DNA from 3 places in the Citrifermentans bremense genome. Region 1 is predicted to be linked to each of the others. Evidence: riboswitches for the same ligand, from Rfam matches in the RefSeq annotation. Region 1 holds a riboswitch; each other region holds the start of a gene.
What was found. A riboswitch is a leader RNA that binds a small molecule or an ion and turns the genes downstream of it on or off. The one in region 1 is predicted to bind molybdenum cofactor.
Positions count from the first base shown of each region.

Region 2: another riboswitch for molybdenum cofactor. It lies ahead of GEOBRER4_RS08280 (aldehyde ferredoxin oxidoreductase C-terminal domain-containing protein); the one in region 1 lies ahead of GEOBRER4_RS10755 (molybdopterin molybdotransferase MoeA).
Region 3: another riboswitch for molybdenum cofactor. It lies ahead of GEOBRER4_RS04080 (hypothetical protein); the one in region 1 lies ahead of GEOBRER4_RS10755 (molybdopterin molybdotransferase MoeA).

Region 1 is NZ_AP023213.1:2,446,536-2,451,624, forward strand. Features, by position in the region: gene GEOBRER4_RS10740 (cache domain-containing protein) at 1-834, shown strand, start outside; gene GEOBRER4_RS10745 (MOSC domain-containing protein) at 831-1,262, opposite strand; gene moaA (GTP 3',8-cyclase MoaA) at 1,331-2,311, opposite strand; molybdenum cofactor riboswitch at 2,640-2,761, shown strand; gene GEOBRER4_RS10755 (molybdopterin molybdotransferase MoeA) at 2,832-4,043, shown strand; gene moaC (cyclic pyranopterin monophosphate synthase MoaC) at 4,045-4,521, shown strand; gene GEOBRER4_RS10765 (MogA/MoaB family molybdenum cofactor biosynthesis protein) at 4,544-5,041, shown strand.
Region 2 is NZ_AP023213.1:1,859,043-1,864,131, forward strand. Features, by position in the region: gene GEOBRER4_RS08265 (HlyD family secretion protein) at 1-23, opposite strand, end outside; gene GEOBRER4_RS08270 (TolC family protein) at 75-1,340, opposite strand; gene GEOBRER4_RS08275 (MarR family winged helix-turn-helix transcriptional regulator) at 1,354-1,782, opposite strand; molybdenum cofactor riboswitch at 2,188-2,309, shown strand; molybdenum cofactor riboswitch at 2,416-2,536, shown strand; gene GEOBRER4_RS08280 (aldehyde ferredoxin oxidoreductase C-terminal domain-containing protein) at 2,991-4,961, shown strand; gene GEOBRER4_RS08285 (4Fe-4S dicluster domain-containing protein) at 4,948-5,089, shown strand, end outside.
Region 3 is NZ_AP023213.1:949,421-954,509, reverse strand. Features, by position in the region: gene GEOBRER4_RS04090 (ABC transporter ATP-binding protein) at 1-607, opposite strand, end outside; gene GEOBRER4_RS04085 (hypothetical protein) at 665-871, opposite strand; gene GEOBRER4_RS04080 (hypothetical protein) at 875-1,615, opposite strand; molybdenum cofactor riboswitch at 1,719-1,838, opposite strand; gene GEOBRER4_RS04075 (DUF1003 domain-containing protein) at 1,897-2,481, opposite strand; gene GEOBRER4_RS04070 (ABC transporter substrate binding protein) at 2,675-5,089, shown strand, end outside.

The sequences.
Region 1 (5,089 bases):
GGGAGGTTCAACGACATGAGCCGCTCGCTCGTTGAGCGCGAGGACAGCATCATCGAGCTCAACCGCAACCTCGAAGAGAAGGTGCAATCGAGAACCGCCGAGCTGGAGGAAAAGAACCGGCTCCTGGTGCAGACCAGGGAGGAACTGCTGCGAGTTGAAAAGCTCGCGGCGATAGGCGAGCTTGCGGCTGGGGTCGCCCACGAGATCAACAACCCGATGGCGATCATCCGCGGCAACACCGAGCTCTTGCAGCTCTCGGTGCCGGAGGACGCCCCGATACGGGAGGAAGTGGACACCATCTTTCAGCAGGTAAAAAGGGTGGAGCGGATCGTGTCGAACCTGTTGAAGTTCGCCAGGCGTGAGCAGATGGAGGCGGGCGCGGTGCGGCTGAACGAGCTCCTGCACGAGATTGTCGGCCAGATCGGGCACCAGGTGCCGCTGGAGGGAGTGGAGATAGTAGAGCAGTACGCGGAGAACGTGGCGCAGGTGGAGGGGGATGCGGACCAGTTGCGGCAGGTGTTCACCAACCTGGTTCTGAACGGGGTGCAGGCGATGCCGGCAGGTGGCGTGCTTACGGTCCGGACCCGCCCCCTGGGGGCGGAGGGGGGATGCGAGGTGAAGGTGGCGGACACCGGCGTCGGCATAGCGCTGGAGAACCTGAGGCAGGTGTTCAACCCCTTCTACACCACCAAGGCCAACGGCACCGGCCTTGGGCTTTCCGTCTCCTACGGGATCATCCGGGAGCACGGGGGGCGCATCGACGTCGAGAGCGTCCCGGGCGGGGGGAGCACCTTCACCGTGTTGCTCCCGCGCTCCCAGGCCGCGGGACCCTAGAGTACCGTCACCGCATCGCCGGGGCGCACCACCCCACCCTTCAGCACCTTGGCGAAGATCCCTTCCTTGGGCATGACGCAGTCACCGGCCTGGTAGTAGATGGCGCAGCGGTTGTGGCACTCCTTGCCGATCTGGGTCACCTCTAGGAGTGTCTCACCCAGCTGCATCTGGGTCCCTATAGGGAGATGCACCAAGTCCACCCCTTCGGTGGTGATGTTCTCGGCGAAATCCCCCTCTTTCACGTCGAGCCCCAGGGCGACCATCTTGGCGATGCTCTCCTGTGCCAGGAGGCTCACCTGCCGGTGCCAGTCCCCCGCATGGGCATCACCCTCGATGCCGTGGTTTTCCCGCAGCGTGACCTCGGGGACCGGCGTTTTCCGCTCTCCCTTGTTGAGGCTCACGTTCACCGCGATGATTTTTCCAGTCATAGATGACTCCTTTGTTGAACCTGTCTATATCTCTGCAACCTCAATTCCTGGACCAACCTACCCCTTGATCACCCGCCGACCCTGGACATGGCGAACGGGACCGTTTCCGCTCCCTCGTCCGTCACCTCGTGGCGCCCGGGCTTCGCCGCGACGATGCGCTGAACCTCCCGGCGCAAGAGCGCGTCGTCGCCTGTGGCCAATACCGGCCGCAGGTCCACGCCTTCCCCCGAGAAGAGGCACCCCTTGGCGATTCCCGAGGCGGTCACCCGCAAGCGGTTGCAGCCGTTGCAAAAATGCCCGGTCATGGCGGTGATGATCCCAAGCGACCCCTGCGACCCCTGCACCTTGAAGTTCTTCGAGGGGCCGGAGCGCTCGCTGTGGCTCACCTCTTCGATGAGATAACGCGCGCCGATGCGCTCCCTGATCTCAGCACCCGGGACGCAGAGTTCGCGCCAGTCGGCGTCACCGCAGGTCGGCATGTACTCGATGAACCTGACCACGTAGGGACGCTTCATGGTCAGTTCCACGAAGTCGAGGATCTCGTCGTCGTTTATGCCGCGCATCACCACCACGTTGATCTTGTGTGGGGAAAAACCGGCCTTTTCAGCGGCCTCCAGCCCGTCCAGGACGCGCTGGAGTTCGCCGCCGCGGGTGATTTTCGCGAAGGTCTCGGGCTTGAGGGAGTCGAGGCTGATGTTGAGGCGCTGCACCCCCGCTTCCCGCAACCCCTGAGCCATCTCCTTCAAGAGCAGGCCGTTGGTGGTCAGTACCAGTTCCTTGAGCCCGGGAAGCGCACCCAGCCGCTCCAGGAAGGACAGGATCCCTTTGCGGACCAGGGGCTCGCCGCCGGTGACGCGGATCTTCTCGATCCCCGCAGCCACCGCTTCGGTCGAGATGCGCAAGAGGTCGGCGTAGGAGAGGACCTCCGAATGGTCCAGCTTCTCCACCCCCTCTTCCGGCATGCAGTAGCGGCAGCGGAGGTTGCAGCGGTCAGTGACGGAGAGCCGGAGGTAGTTGATGCGCCTGCCGTAAGTGTCTATCAGTGCCATAGCTAAGCTTCTTCCCCAGAAACCGTCGGCTGCCGCCGACGGCTGGAATGCGAAAGTGACCGCCCTCCCCCAGTGAGTTCCGGCGGCATGCCAAAAACCATACCCTGTTTGATGGGGGGAATGCAATCCCTTAAAAATCGGTGGACAACCGGCAGATGACGGGTGAGAAAACGTATACGCAGCTGTAGGAAGAAGGCTATAATGGTATAAGAATGCGATTTTACGGGGAGTTATTTTGGCAGGCGCAGCGAGAAGAAAGCCGCAGTGGAAATTCTGGGAATAATATAATTTTTTATTTTTCGACAAATGTGTTATGGCTTAAGCAAAATCAGTAGCTAGTCTCCGAGCCGCAGCTTTCTAAAGGGGTGTACCCCCACGAAGCCGGGGCCGTTGGGTGCTGCCGGAAACGGCGCCGCCTCCCTTTTGGAAAGGAGAACCGCCGCCGCTGTCCGCGCACGGGGTCCTCTCCTTTTGGGATGTGGGCCCTTTTCTTTTCCCATTCCACTGCGAAGAGGTAACGATGATGAATTACGAACTTGCCCGGCGCACCATTCTCGAAAAAGTCGCACCCGCCGGGGTCGAGCGGGTCATGCTGCTCGAAGCGGCAGGAAGGATACTGGCCGAGGACTACGCCGCTCCCAGCGACATGCCCCGCTGGGACAACTCCGCCATGGACGGCTTCGCCGTGAAAAGCGCAGGCTGCGCGCCCGGGACCGTGCTCAAGGTGACCGACTACATCCCGGCAGGTGTAAGCTCCGGCGACGCGGTCGCGGAAGGGTGCGCCGCGAGAATCATGACCGGCGCCCCCATCCCCCCCGGGGCGGACGCCGTAGTCCCCATCGAGGAGACAGAAGCAACGGATCAAAGCGTGAAGCTGCTGCAGCAGGTGAAAAAGGGAGACCACATCCGCTTTCAGGGGGAGGACGTCGGCCGAGGCGACCTGATCATGCCAAAGGGGACCCTGATCGGCCCGCCGCAGGTGAGCCTCCTCGCTTCCTTTTCCGCCGCCATGGTTCCGGTGTACCGGCGCGTGCGGGTGGCGATCCTCTCCACCGGGGACGAACTGGTGGAGATCGGCACGGAACCCAAGGAGAGCCAGATCGTCAACAGCAACGCCCTGGCCCTTGCCTGCGCCGTCAAGCTCTGCGGCGCGGAGCCGGTGATCCTCGGCATCGCCAGGGACAACAGGGAAAGCCACCTGGCCTATATCGGCGAAGGACTGAAAGCGGACGTGCTGATCACCTCCGCGGGCGTTTCCGCCGGGGACCGCGACCTGGTGCGCGAGATCCTGGCGGAGTTAGGGGTAGTCGAAGAGTTCTGGAAACCGGGAGTGAAGCCCGGCGGCCCCACCGCATTCGCCCTCATGGGGAGTAAGCCGGTCTTCTCCCTCCCAGGTAACCCCGTTTCCACCATGATCACCTTCGACGAATTCGTCCGCCCCGCGCTTTTGAGGATGATGGGGCACGAGAAGGCGCTGAGGCGGACCGTGCGCGGCTATTTGAAGGAGGGGACGCGCAAGAAAGCGGGGAAACTGAACTTCCTGCGGGTGCAGGTCAGCATCGAGGAGGGCCGCTACCTGGCCAGCACCGCCGGCGACCAGAACACGGGGATATTGAAGACCATGCTCCGCTGCAACGCGCTGGCGCTGCTCCCGGCAGACCGCACCGAATTTGCCGCCGGCGAAGAGGTCGAGCTGCACCTTTTGGATCCCACCCTGGAAATGGAGGCCTGAGATGTCTTTCAATCATTTCGACGCAAGCGGCAACGCCATCATGGTCGACGTAAGCGAGAAGGTCCCGACGCTTAGGACCGCAATAGCCGGAGCGGTACTTTCGCTCAAGCCGGAGACCGTGCAGGCGATCGTCTCCGGGCGGGTAGCCAAGGGTGACGTCCTGGGTGTGGCACGCATAGCGGGGATAGCCGGGGCGAAGAAGACCCCGGAGCTGATCCCCCTCTCCCACCCGCTGGCGCTGCACCACGTCTCGATCGAGTTCGAGGTGGACGAGCAGAAGGGTACCATCGCCGTCCTGGCGACTGTACGCGCCTTCGAGCGGACCGGGGTGGAGATGGAGGCGATGGCCGCGGCGACGGTGGCCGCCCTCACCGTCTACGACATGTGCAAGGGGAGCGACAAGGGGATCGTGATCTCGGAGGTCAAGCTCCACTACAAGGAAGGCGGCAAGAGCGGCGTCTTCAAGAGAGAAGCGTAACAACGCCAAAGGAGATTTTTCCATGCGAGCAGCGATACTGACCTTGAGCGACCGTTGTTCCACCGGCGAGCGGGCCGACGGCAGCGGCCCCGCCCTGAAAAGCTTCCTGGAGGAGCGCGGTGTGACCGTCGCCTGCACCGAGGTGATCCCGGACGACGCCTACCTCATCTCGGAGAAGCTGGCTACCTGGTCCGACAGCGGCAGCTTCGACCTCATCCTCACCACCGGGGGTACCGGGGTCTCGCCGCGCGACGTTACCCCGGAGGCGACCGAACGCGTGGTCGACCGGGTGCTCCCGGGCTTCGGCGAGGTGATGCGCGCGGAGAGCCTCAAAAAGACCCCGCATGCCATCATCTCCCGCGCCATCGCCGGGATCAGGAAGAACACCCTGATAATCAACCTCCCCGGCAGCCCCAGGGGGGCCACGGAAAACATCGGTTTCGTCTGGGCCGCCGTCCCCCACGCCGTTGCCAAGCTCCAGGGAGACCCTGAGGAATGCGGGACGCCGCTTCCCAAGTGACGCATATCCGTACCCTTTTCTGTTGACCGATCCCCCCGGCTGGGTTAT
Region 2 (5,089 bases), 590 kb from region 1:
GTCTCGGTCGTATGTTCAGCCATTTATATGAACCTCAAGAAAGTTGCTTGTCGTGGATAACTGCTGCCCGGTGATCAAAGCTCTCCGGTCGCCCTTTTCACGCGGGCGGCGGCAACCTGCAGATCGAAGACGCTGCGAAAGTAGTCGGTCCTGGTCTGGGTGAGGAGGGTCTGTGCGTCGATGACCTCGGTGGCGGTGCCTACTTTTTCCTGATAGCGGTCGCGGGTGATGCGTAGGTTTTCCACCCCCTGGGCTATCGCCTTCTCGGCGACCTGGAGCCTTGTGAGCGCGACCTTCATGTCGTTTTGGGCCGTGGAGAGTTCGAGCCTGACCCGGTCCTCCAGGTCCCTCATCCGCTCCTCGTCCCTTGCCCGCGATTCGACCGCCTGGCGGATCCTCGCTTCCTTGGCGGCACCGTCGAAGAGGTTCACCTTGAGCCCGAGCGTGGCCGCATAGATGGTCTGTTCGCGGACCTTGCTGTTGTCCAGGTAGTCCAGGCCGAACTTCGCGAAGATCTCGGGGTAGTAATCGCTTTTTGCCTCTTTGACGGTCTGTTCGTCAGCACTGACCACGGCCCTGAGGGCCGAGATTTCGCCGCGCCTGGAGAGGTCCGGTGCCGCCTGCTCGTCGGGAAGGGGGGGGATGTCCGTCTGTTCCTGGAGGTCGGCGCGGTAACCGGCCGGGGCGCCGGTGAGGTAGTTCAGGTAGAGCCAGCCGTTTTGGACCTGGTTCAGGGCGCTGTAAAGGTTCTGCCTGCTGGAAGCCACGCGCACCTCGGCCTGCAAGAGGTCGTTTCGCGTCACCACACCCTCCTCGAACAGCGCCTGCGCCGTCTTCTGGTGGGCGGTCATCTGGACCACCTCGTCGTTGGCTGCGCCGACCAGCTTATCCGCGGCGAGGATGCCGAAGTAGGCGCGCACCACCTCCAGGAACAGGTCCTGCTCCTGGCCCGAGTGGGAGAACTGCGCCGCATCGCGCTGCAGACGGGCTCTCGCCTCGCGCGCGCCGGTGCGGCCGAAATCGTACAGGGTGTTGTAGATGCTGAGGTTCAGGAAGGGGTAGCGGGGATCCTGGGTTTCCTGGACGACGTTGCCGAATTTCACGGCCTGTGCGTCAAGCTGGGCGGTGTAGCCTGCCTGCAGGTCCACCCGGGGGAGCCTTGCGCTGCGGGCGATGGCGATCTGTTCCTGGGCGATCGCGACATCATGGGTGTTCGCCTTGAGTCCCCTGCTGCTGGCAGCCGCCTTGTTCAGGCACTCCTTCAGCGTGAGGGTCTCGGCCCTTGCCGCGCCTGTTCCAGTGAGGGCCATCAATGCCAGTATGATCAACGCTCTTCGCATGAAAGCTCCAGGATCAGCTGCGGATCTTTTCCAACAGCGACTTCAAGGTTTCCTGTTCTTCAGGGGTCAGTTTGGCTACCAGCTTCCGCTGGGCTTTCAGCGCCAGCGGCGTAAGTTCCGGCTGCAGCGCCTTCCCCTTTTCCGTGAGGCAGATGCGATAGGCGCGGCGGTCGTCCGGGTCCGCCTGCCTTGCCACGAGCCCCTCCTTTTCCAGCCTGTCGATCAGCCCCCCCATGGTGGTCCTGTCGATCTGGCTCCTGGCCGAGAGCACAGACTGGCTCAGGCCGTCCTCGCGCCACAGAAAACCCAAGAGGCCGAATTGCTGCGGAGTTAAATCGTAATCGTCGAAGTGCTCCTTGAAGATGAGGCTGGCGCGCTGATAGGCCTTCGACAGGAGAAACCCCAGAGTCTTCTCTATCTCGATCGGTGTTCTTGCTGGCATGTAAAGCCCCCTTCTCTCGAAGCGGTTACCCCGGCGCGCAAGCGATGCGGTGTTGCTGTTATAGCAGCTGCAAAAAACGGCAGTATACCACAGCCCTGCGCGGCAGGTGTGCCATTATGCATATAATCAGTATGCTGTCAATATATCTGGCAGGCACAGTGCTGCTTCTGTTGCAGTACCGTCTATGCTGATCCAGTAGGAAAGACTCATATCGTGCGACCATTATCTTTACCTCTGCGAATCTTCCTATACCCTCCTGTTTTTGCTTGACACCATTATGGTATTAAAGTACCTTTTTACCCAAATTGTAGCGGTGAACCCGGCAGGAGCCGGAACCGCAAGGAACGCTGTCTTCTGCTCAGGGTCGTGTAACTGTCCCGGAAGCTTATTTAGCGGCGGAAAAATCTAAACAACAGTCTCCGAGCCGTGGCGCCTAAAAGGGATTTCCCCTCAGGGCGGGCCGGCCTACGGGTATCGCTGGAAACGGCGGTGCCTCCCTTTTGCAAAGGAGACCCCAACGGCCGGAGTGCGTCCGGAGCCGTCAAGGGGCCTCTCTATCCAGAGACGCCCCTTTTGCGTTTGTTGTACTAGAAGCCGCACCCGCAGCGAGGGCGGGTTTGCTGCCACAAAAATCAGAAAAGCAGTCTCCGAGCCGTGGCGCCTAAAAGGGATCTCCCTCAGGGCGGGCCGGCCTATGGGTATCGCTGGAAACGGCGGTGCCTCCCTTTTGCAAAGGAGACCCCAACGGCCGGAGTGCGTCCGGACCGTAAAGGGGCCTCTCTATCCAGAGATGCCCCTTTTTTCGTAGGAGGCGTCCAACCTCGCTCACCGGGCGCCGGTCGCTGGCGACTATCAACAGACGCAACAGCAAAGATCGACATCATTGGCTGATCACCAAATCAAAAAACAGGGAGGAGGAAAGGAAAATGAAATACACAGAGGCTGGATGTTATCTCGAAGTAGACATCATGACAGGAAACATAGATCGGGTGGCGGTCGACCCTAAGGTGATGGAACAAAATCTTTGCAGGCAGGGAATCAGCATCAATGAACCGTGCGGAGGCTTTTGCCAGCATTCAGTCAGGACCTGCCTCCGGGTGGAAGAGGGTGAATGAAACGCGGAGAGTCCAAGGAGGGACGATACGAGCGCATTGGTAGATAAAACCGACATCAAGACATGGAATGTGAACATTTAAAGAGAGGTAAAAATGAGATATGCAGAGGCAGGATACTATCTGGAAATCGACCTGGCGACGGGAAATATCGAGCGTGTAGCGACCGACCCCAAGCTGATGCAACTTCATCTTGGCGGGTTGGGTACCAGCATCAAGGAACACTGGGACAGGGTCCCGCCAGAGGTTAAGGCCTTTGACCCTGAAAATCACCTTATCTTCAGCACCGGTCTTTTAAACGCTACGCCTGCTTTCAGTGCCAACCGTTCTGTCGTCACCTTCGTTTCGCCGCAGTCTGGAACCTTGGCGTACCCGATGATGGGGGGATTTTTCGCAGCTGAACTCAAATACGCCGGCTATGACAAGGTGATCTTCAAGAACAAGTCACCCAACTGGGTGTACCTGTACATCAACAACGACAAGGTGGAGATACGCGACGCCTCGCATCTGCAGGGGCGAGGCGCTGTTGAAACTCAGGAACTCATCCGCAAAGAACTGAATCTGCCCAAAGCCCAGGTCGCAGCCATCGGCCTTGCCGGGGAGAACCGCGTCTTCACGGCTTCCATCGAGCAGTCCAGGTCGAGCGCCAGCAGGCTCGGCGGCGGCGCTGTCATGGGAGACAAGAAGATAAAGGCAATTGCCGTTCGCGGGACAAAGGACATCTATCTCGCCCGGCCAGATGAGTTTATGGAACAGATGAAGGGGGTGACGGACTACATCAAGTACAGATGGGCCAACCCCATCAAGGACGTGATGACCATCTTGTCCGGCATCGGGTCTCCGCAGGAGATGCTGCACACGGACGAAAAGTGGCACACAGAGAACTTTGCCTGGGGCAATGCACGCACCCGGAGAAGAGACTTCTGGACCGAAGAAATCGACGAGTCCTGGTCGAAGTCACAGCACGCCGCGGTAAAGCGGTTGATAAGCTGCTTTAACTGTCCCACGCATTGCGGGGCTCTGATATCCCACAAAGACACGCCGAGATACATGGCGAAGTGCTTCGGGAAACTCACCTATGCAATGGCGGCCTACGTCGATGACTTGGACTTTTCCTGGAAAATACTTCAACGCGCCACTGAGTATGGCGTCGACTCCTTCTCTACTCCCCAAATTCTGGCCTTCGCCGTTGAACTTTATGAAGCCGGCATCCTGACGGACAAGGACTTCGCCGGCTGCCCGTCGGATAAGGAGGGGAGATTCTTCTGGCTCCTCGACAGGGTCGTGCGGCGGGAAGGAATCGGCGACGTGCTGGCTGACGGCGTCTATTTCGCCGCCCGCAAGATCGGCAACGGCGCCGAGGCCTTCGATCACAACACCATCAAGAAGCACGAGCAGCTCCCGGTCAAGCTCGGAACGCTGGATCCGCTCTATTTCCTCATGTACTCCACCAACGAGAAGATAAGCATCACCCAGATGGAAGGGCAGTGGCCCCAGTCTGCTTTTCCGACCATGGAGCAGAGAGAGGAGTTCGTAAGGGATTGGCCCCAGATTCCCCACGAAGGGTTCAAGCAGTATGTGCTGGACTGGGAACTGAGGGGAGAAAAGTCGATCCCTTATTATCCGACGCCTGACATGTGCTCCGAAATCGTCGACTGGATGGAGATGATGCACAACATCGACGATGCGGTAGGTATGTGCTGCGGCATGTCGTCGTTCTGCCTGAAACCTCCCTACCACATTCACAACTACCCCAAATTGATCTCTGCCGCGACCGGAATGGACCTGGACGAGGATGGGCTGAAAGAAATCGCCAACAGGAACCGGAACCTCCACAGGGCATACAACAACAGGAAAGGGATCAGAAGGGCCGACGAGAAGCCGCCACAGGATCACTGGAAAAAGAGATTCCCGGAACTGGAAGAAGAACTGTTGTCGACCTATTACAAATACAAGGGATGGAACGAAGACGGTATTCCCACTAGAGAAAAGCTGGAAGAGCTGGGTCTGGGCTACGTCGCTAACGATTTGGAAATGAGGGGGATACTGAAAAATGGCGAAAATTAAGAAAAAGATCAGAACTATCACTGTCAATGCGGACAAGTGCAACGGTTGTCGGACCTGTGAGGTGATGTGCTCGGCTTTCCACGCGGTTCCGCCCTACAGCAGTAACAATCCGGGACGGTCCCGCATCC
Region 3 (5,089 bases), 1.5 Mb from region 1:
GGTCCAGAGTCAGGTACCGGTCGATGAGGGAAGCGAAAGGACGCGGGTCGTGTTCCGCCATTATGATGGTGTGCCCTTTCCGCTTCAATTCCGACAGGGTGGCGTAAAGCTCCAGCTTTCCCCGGACATCGAGCTGGGCGCTCGGCTCGTCCAGAAGCAGCAGCGAGGGTTGCATCGAGAGCACCGAGGCGATGCAAAGCCGCTGTTTTTGCCCCGCGGAAAACCGCTCCGTGCTGCGCCCCTCCTCACCTTCCAAAAGTACCGCCCGCAGCGCCTTCTTCACCCGCAAGGCCACCTCGTCCGGCGGCAGGCAGAGGTTCTCCGGCCCGAAAGCCACCTCTTCCGCCACAGTGTCGCAAAGCATCTGCGCTTCCGGGTTCTGGAAGACGATGCCGACCTCCCGGCGCATGGCTGCGGCATCCGAAGCGATGAAAAGGGAGACGCTCCCATCGAGTGAGCCTTCCTGCAAGAGCCCGGCTAGGGCGAGCAAAAGGGTGCTCTTGCCGCTTCCGGAGTTGCCGGTAAGGGCCACGAACTCACCCTGGCCTACGCTGCAGGAAATTCCCGACAGTGCCGGTTCGCAAGCCCCCCGGTGGGTGTAGCCCAGGCCCTCGACTCTGAGAAAAACATGATCCAGAAAGCCTCCTTGTCGCCTGGCAGGCGCTTAAACGCGCTCCTTCAGGCAGTTAAAGGACGTGGCGCTCCAGCGCCGAAAGCGGCAGTTGTAGCAGGAGCGCTCCTCCTCGGCGACCAGCTCCTCGTCGACGTCGGCGGCAAAGGCGGCGCACTCCTCGGCCGCCCGGGCAGCTGCCTGCCACGCGTCCCTTCCGTGAAGAAATTCCCTTCCCCCCATGGCATCGGTGCGCCACATCGGTCAGTACCCCCTGAGCCGCTTTCTGTGCAGCGTCTGCCAGCGGGCCGCAGACGCGTCATCAAGCGGAGAGACCAGCAACACCGAGCTCCCGCCCAAAAGCACCGTCTTCGGCTTCTCGCCTATCGAGACCAGGTCATCCTCGTGCGGGGCACCGCCGTCGGCGCAGCGGACCGCATCCACCAGGGGATGCTGCAGCAGCTCCGCGACCCTCAGCGTCGGGCACGGCTGCGCGAACTCCAGCGCCCCCTTGAGCCGCCCGTCGTTCCCCCAGAGACGAAGCCCGGCCCCCGCCAGCGCGCCGATCACCCCCTGCCCGGTCCCTCCGTGCTGGGAGAGGTGCACCCCGAGCCGCCGGGCGAGGCCGTAGGCCTCGTCCATGGTGATCACTTCACGCTTCGCCCGCCGCCCGAAGGCCATCAGCTCGTCTTCCGACGTCACGCGCTCCGGCACGACCACGCAGAGGCCGGGATCGGACCCCGGCGCGGACTCCCGCCCGAGGAAATCCGATACGAACTCCGTCACCGGCGCCAGGGCCCCCTCGCCGATTTCGGCGTAAAAGCACATGGCGCTGTTGTGCGAAGTGTACGGGATGTCCGGGTGGACAAAGAGCTGGTGCCTGGTGACGAAGCTGCACGAGCCCCATCCCCGCTGCTCCAACCCGTCCGCGATCAGGGAAGCGATCTCCCCGGTCCCCCGGCTCTCCAGGTTGTCGGTATCGTCTATGGCTATCAATATCCGCATGCCTGCACTCCCATTCGCTATAACCACAGGTATACAACGGTGGACAAAAAAATGCCCCGTTCCGAAGATGGAAAGAGGCCGTAAGCAACCGGAATAATTACCGGTACTGCTTCAAGGCTCTCCTTTCCAAAAGAGAGGCGCCGCCGTTTCCAGCGACACCCGTTGGCTCGGCGCCATGGGGAAAAGACCCGGTAGGCGGCAGAGCTCGGAGAGTTCGATAAATTTGGCCCAGTGGAATAACACAGGAAAACGGTATACGCTAACGATTTTTTCGAAGGCGGTCATTTTTCTTCTTCCGTGCCAAGCGGCGCCTTTTCCGCCGTCTCCTGCTCCACCTGGTCCATGGTGTCGAGGACCTTTTCCGGCTGCACGTCCCTGGCAAGCTCCTCCAGCTCCGGGTTCCTCGACTCCTCCACCCCAAGGCGCTCCCCGATGGCGGTCAAAAGGGTGATGATCCTGGTCACCTCGTGCTCAGCCAGCAGATCTATGTGGAGGTTCAGTTCCGCGCGCCGGTCGGCCAATGCCTGCATCCGGTTCTGGCTGATGAGAACGAAGGTGGAGAGAAAGATCGCCTCGACCGAGGCCACCATGGCGAGGATGACGAGCGATGGGTCGAAGGGACGCAAAATGGGGAGCCACGACACGTTGATCAGAATCCAACCGCTGAACAGGAGCACGTGGATATAGACGAAGGTCATGCTTCCGGTGAAAGAGGTTATGGCATCGGCGACCCGCTCCTGCACGGGCTTTTTCCGCTCCTCGGCCTGGCGCCTCTCCAGCAGCGCGGCGATGTTGCGGTTCACCACGGCGGCCATCGCCTCTTCCCCCTCCGTCGTCGCCTTGCGCTCTTGTTCCTTCTTGCTCATCATCCCCTCCCGAACCGCGGGTCTGGAATCCAATGCTTTTTTGCATCAGCACATTATAGCAAGCCAATCTCCCCTTGAGGCTCAGCAGTTCAACCGCCCGAAAACCTTTTACAAAAGCGCCAGATCGTGTATAGTGCCGGAACCGCGTCCTTTTTTGACAGTCATACCCTTTTGAACGGAGACAACAGAGAGTATGAAAATGTTCCAACGCCTCCCCTTCCTTCTGCTCTCCTGCCTGCTGCTCTCCTGTCTGCTGTTTCCGGTGCTTGCGGTACCGGCGTCCTCTAAAACCGGTGCAGGGCCGGAGGCGCTGCAGCACAAGAAGATCCTGCTGATCAACTCATATCACGCCGGGTACAAGGGGTCGGACGGCATCATCGCCGGCTTCAGCGAGACCCTCCGCAAAACCTACCCCGCCGCAGAAATCACCATCGAGTACCTTGACTCCAAGAACTACAGCGGTCCGGAGTATGACCGCCGGGTGCTGGATACACTCAACTTCAAGTTCCAGAAAAAACAGTTCGATTTAATCGTCGCCACCGACGACTATGCCTTCAACGTCGTGGAGAAGCACCGTGACCGGCTCTTCGGCAACACCCCCGTGGTCTTTTGCGGCACCAACGATTTCGACGCAGGTCGCATCAAGGACCGCCCGGACTTTTCGGGGATAGACGAGACCCCGAGCTTTGCGGACACGCTGGAGCTGATCTTCAGGCTCCACCCCGACAGCAGGCGCATCGTGGTCATCCACGACGACTCCATCACCGGAACCCTCAACAGCGCGAGCTTCAAAGCCGCGGCGAGCCGCTTCCAGTCGCGCGCCGCGTTCAGTTACCTGGCAGGGAAAAGGCTCGAAGAGCTGATTCGCGAGGTGCAGCAGATTCCCCAAGGGAGCGTGATCGTCTACTTCGCCTCCTTCGTCCCCGACGAGAAGGGCGTGCGCATCTCCAGCGTCGAGGCGCTGCGCCGCATCTCGGACGCGAGCCGCGCTCCGGTGTACGGGGGGTGGGAATTCAACCTGGGGTACGGGATCGTCGGCGGCCGGCTGGTCAACCTGCGCCAGCATGGAGTGGCCGCCGCGGAGATGGCCGTAGCCCTGCTCAAGGGGGAGCGCCTCCCGTCGCGCCTGCAGCCAAGCCCGAACCAGTACATGTTCGACTACACGGAGCTCAAGCGCTTCGGCATACCGGTCTCGAAGCTGCCGTCGGATAGCATCGTCATCAACAAGCCGCAGACCTTCCTGTCGCGCTACGGTTTCACCATGATGGTGCTCCTTTCCGCGAGCCTGTTCCTGTTGCTGCTATTGGCCCTTGCCAAGCTGGTGATCAGCCGCAACGAGGCGCGCGCCAGCGAGGCGCGCTACCGCGGCATGGTCGAGGCATTCGACGGTTTGATGTACATCTGCTCCCCGGACTACCGCCTCGAGTTCATGAACGAGCGCCTGATCGAAAAAACCGGCCGCGACGCAACCGGCGGCATCTGTTACGAGGTCATCTACGGCCTCAGCGCCCCCTGCCCCTGGTGCCGGGGGACAGACAGCTTCCAGGGCAGGAGCGTGCAGTGGGAGTTGAACCTCCCCGAAGACGACCGGTGGTATCAGGTGTTCAACACCACCGTGGAGAACGTCCACGGCAAAGGCTCGAAGCTTGCGATGATCATCGACGTGACCGAGCGCAAGGAGGCGGAGGAGGCCCTGCGCCAGGCGATGGACGCAGCCGAGAGGGCCAACCGGGCCAAGAGCGAGTTTCTCTCCAACATGAGCCATGAGATCCGCACCCCCATGAACGGGGTCTTCGGCATGACGCAACTGCTGGAACTGACCGAGCTGAGCCAGGAGCAGCGCGAATACGTGCACTCCCTGAAGAGCTGCGGCAAGAACCTGCTGAGGCTGATCAACGACATACTGGACATCTCGAAGATCGAGGCCGGGATGATGACCCTGGAGTCCGAGCAGTTCAGCCTGCTGCAAAGCATCAGGGACGTGGTCATGACCCAGAACCCTGTCGCCAGGGAAAAGGGGCTCAGGCTCCAGGTCGACGTGGCGCCGGGGGTGCCCGACGCGGTCCTTGGCGACCAGCTCCGTTTCAAGCAGATCCTCCTGAACCTTCTGGGCAACGCGGTGAAGTTCACCGAGAAGGGAGGGGTCACCATCACCGTCTCTCTGCAGGAGCAACCCTCTCTCCCCGCTTCGTTCCTGATTGCGGTGCGGGATACGGGGGTGGGGATAGCCCCCGGGGCCCAGGAGGAGGTGTTCAAGCCCTTCGTCCAGGAAGACGGCTCGACCACGCGCAAGTACGGTGGAACCGGGCTCGGGCTCAGCATCAGCCGGCGCCTGGCGGAGATGATGGGGGGGAGCATCTCCGTAGAGAGCACGCCCGGGACGGGGAGCTGCTTCACTGTGGCCCTTCCCCTCACCCCGGCGAAGACGCCGGTAAAGGCGGCAGATGCGGCGCGCCAGCCCCCTCCGCTGTGGGCGGGGCGCCCCCTGCGGCTGCTGCTCGTCGAGGACGACCAGACCAACATCGTCTTCGCCTCGTCGCTTTTCAAAAAGCTCGGCCTGGAGACCACGGTGGCCGAAAACGGCAGGGAATGCCTGGCACACCTGGAG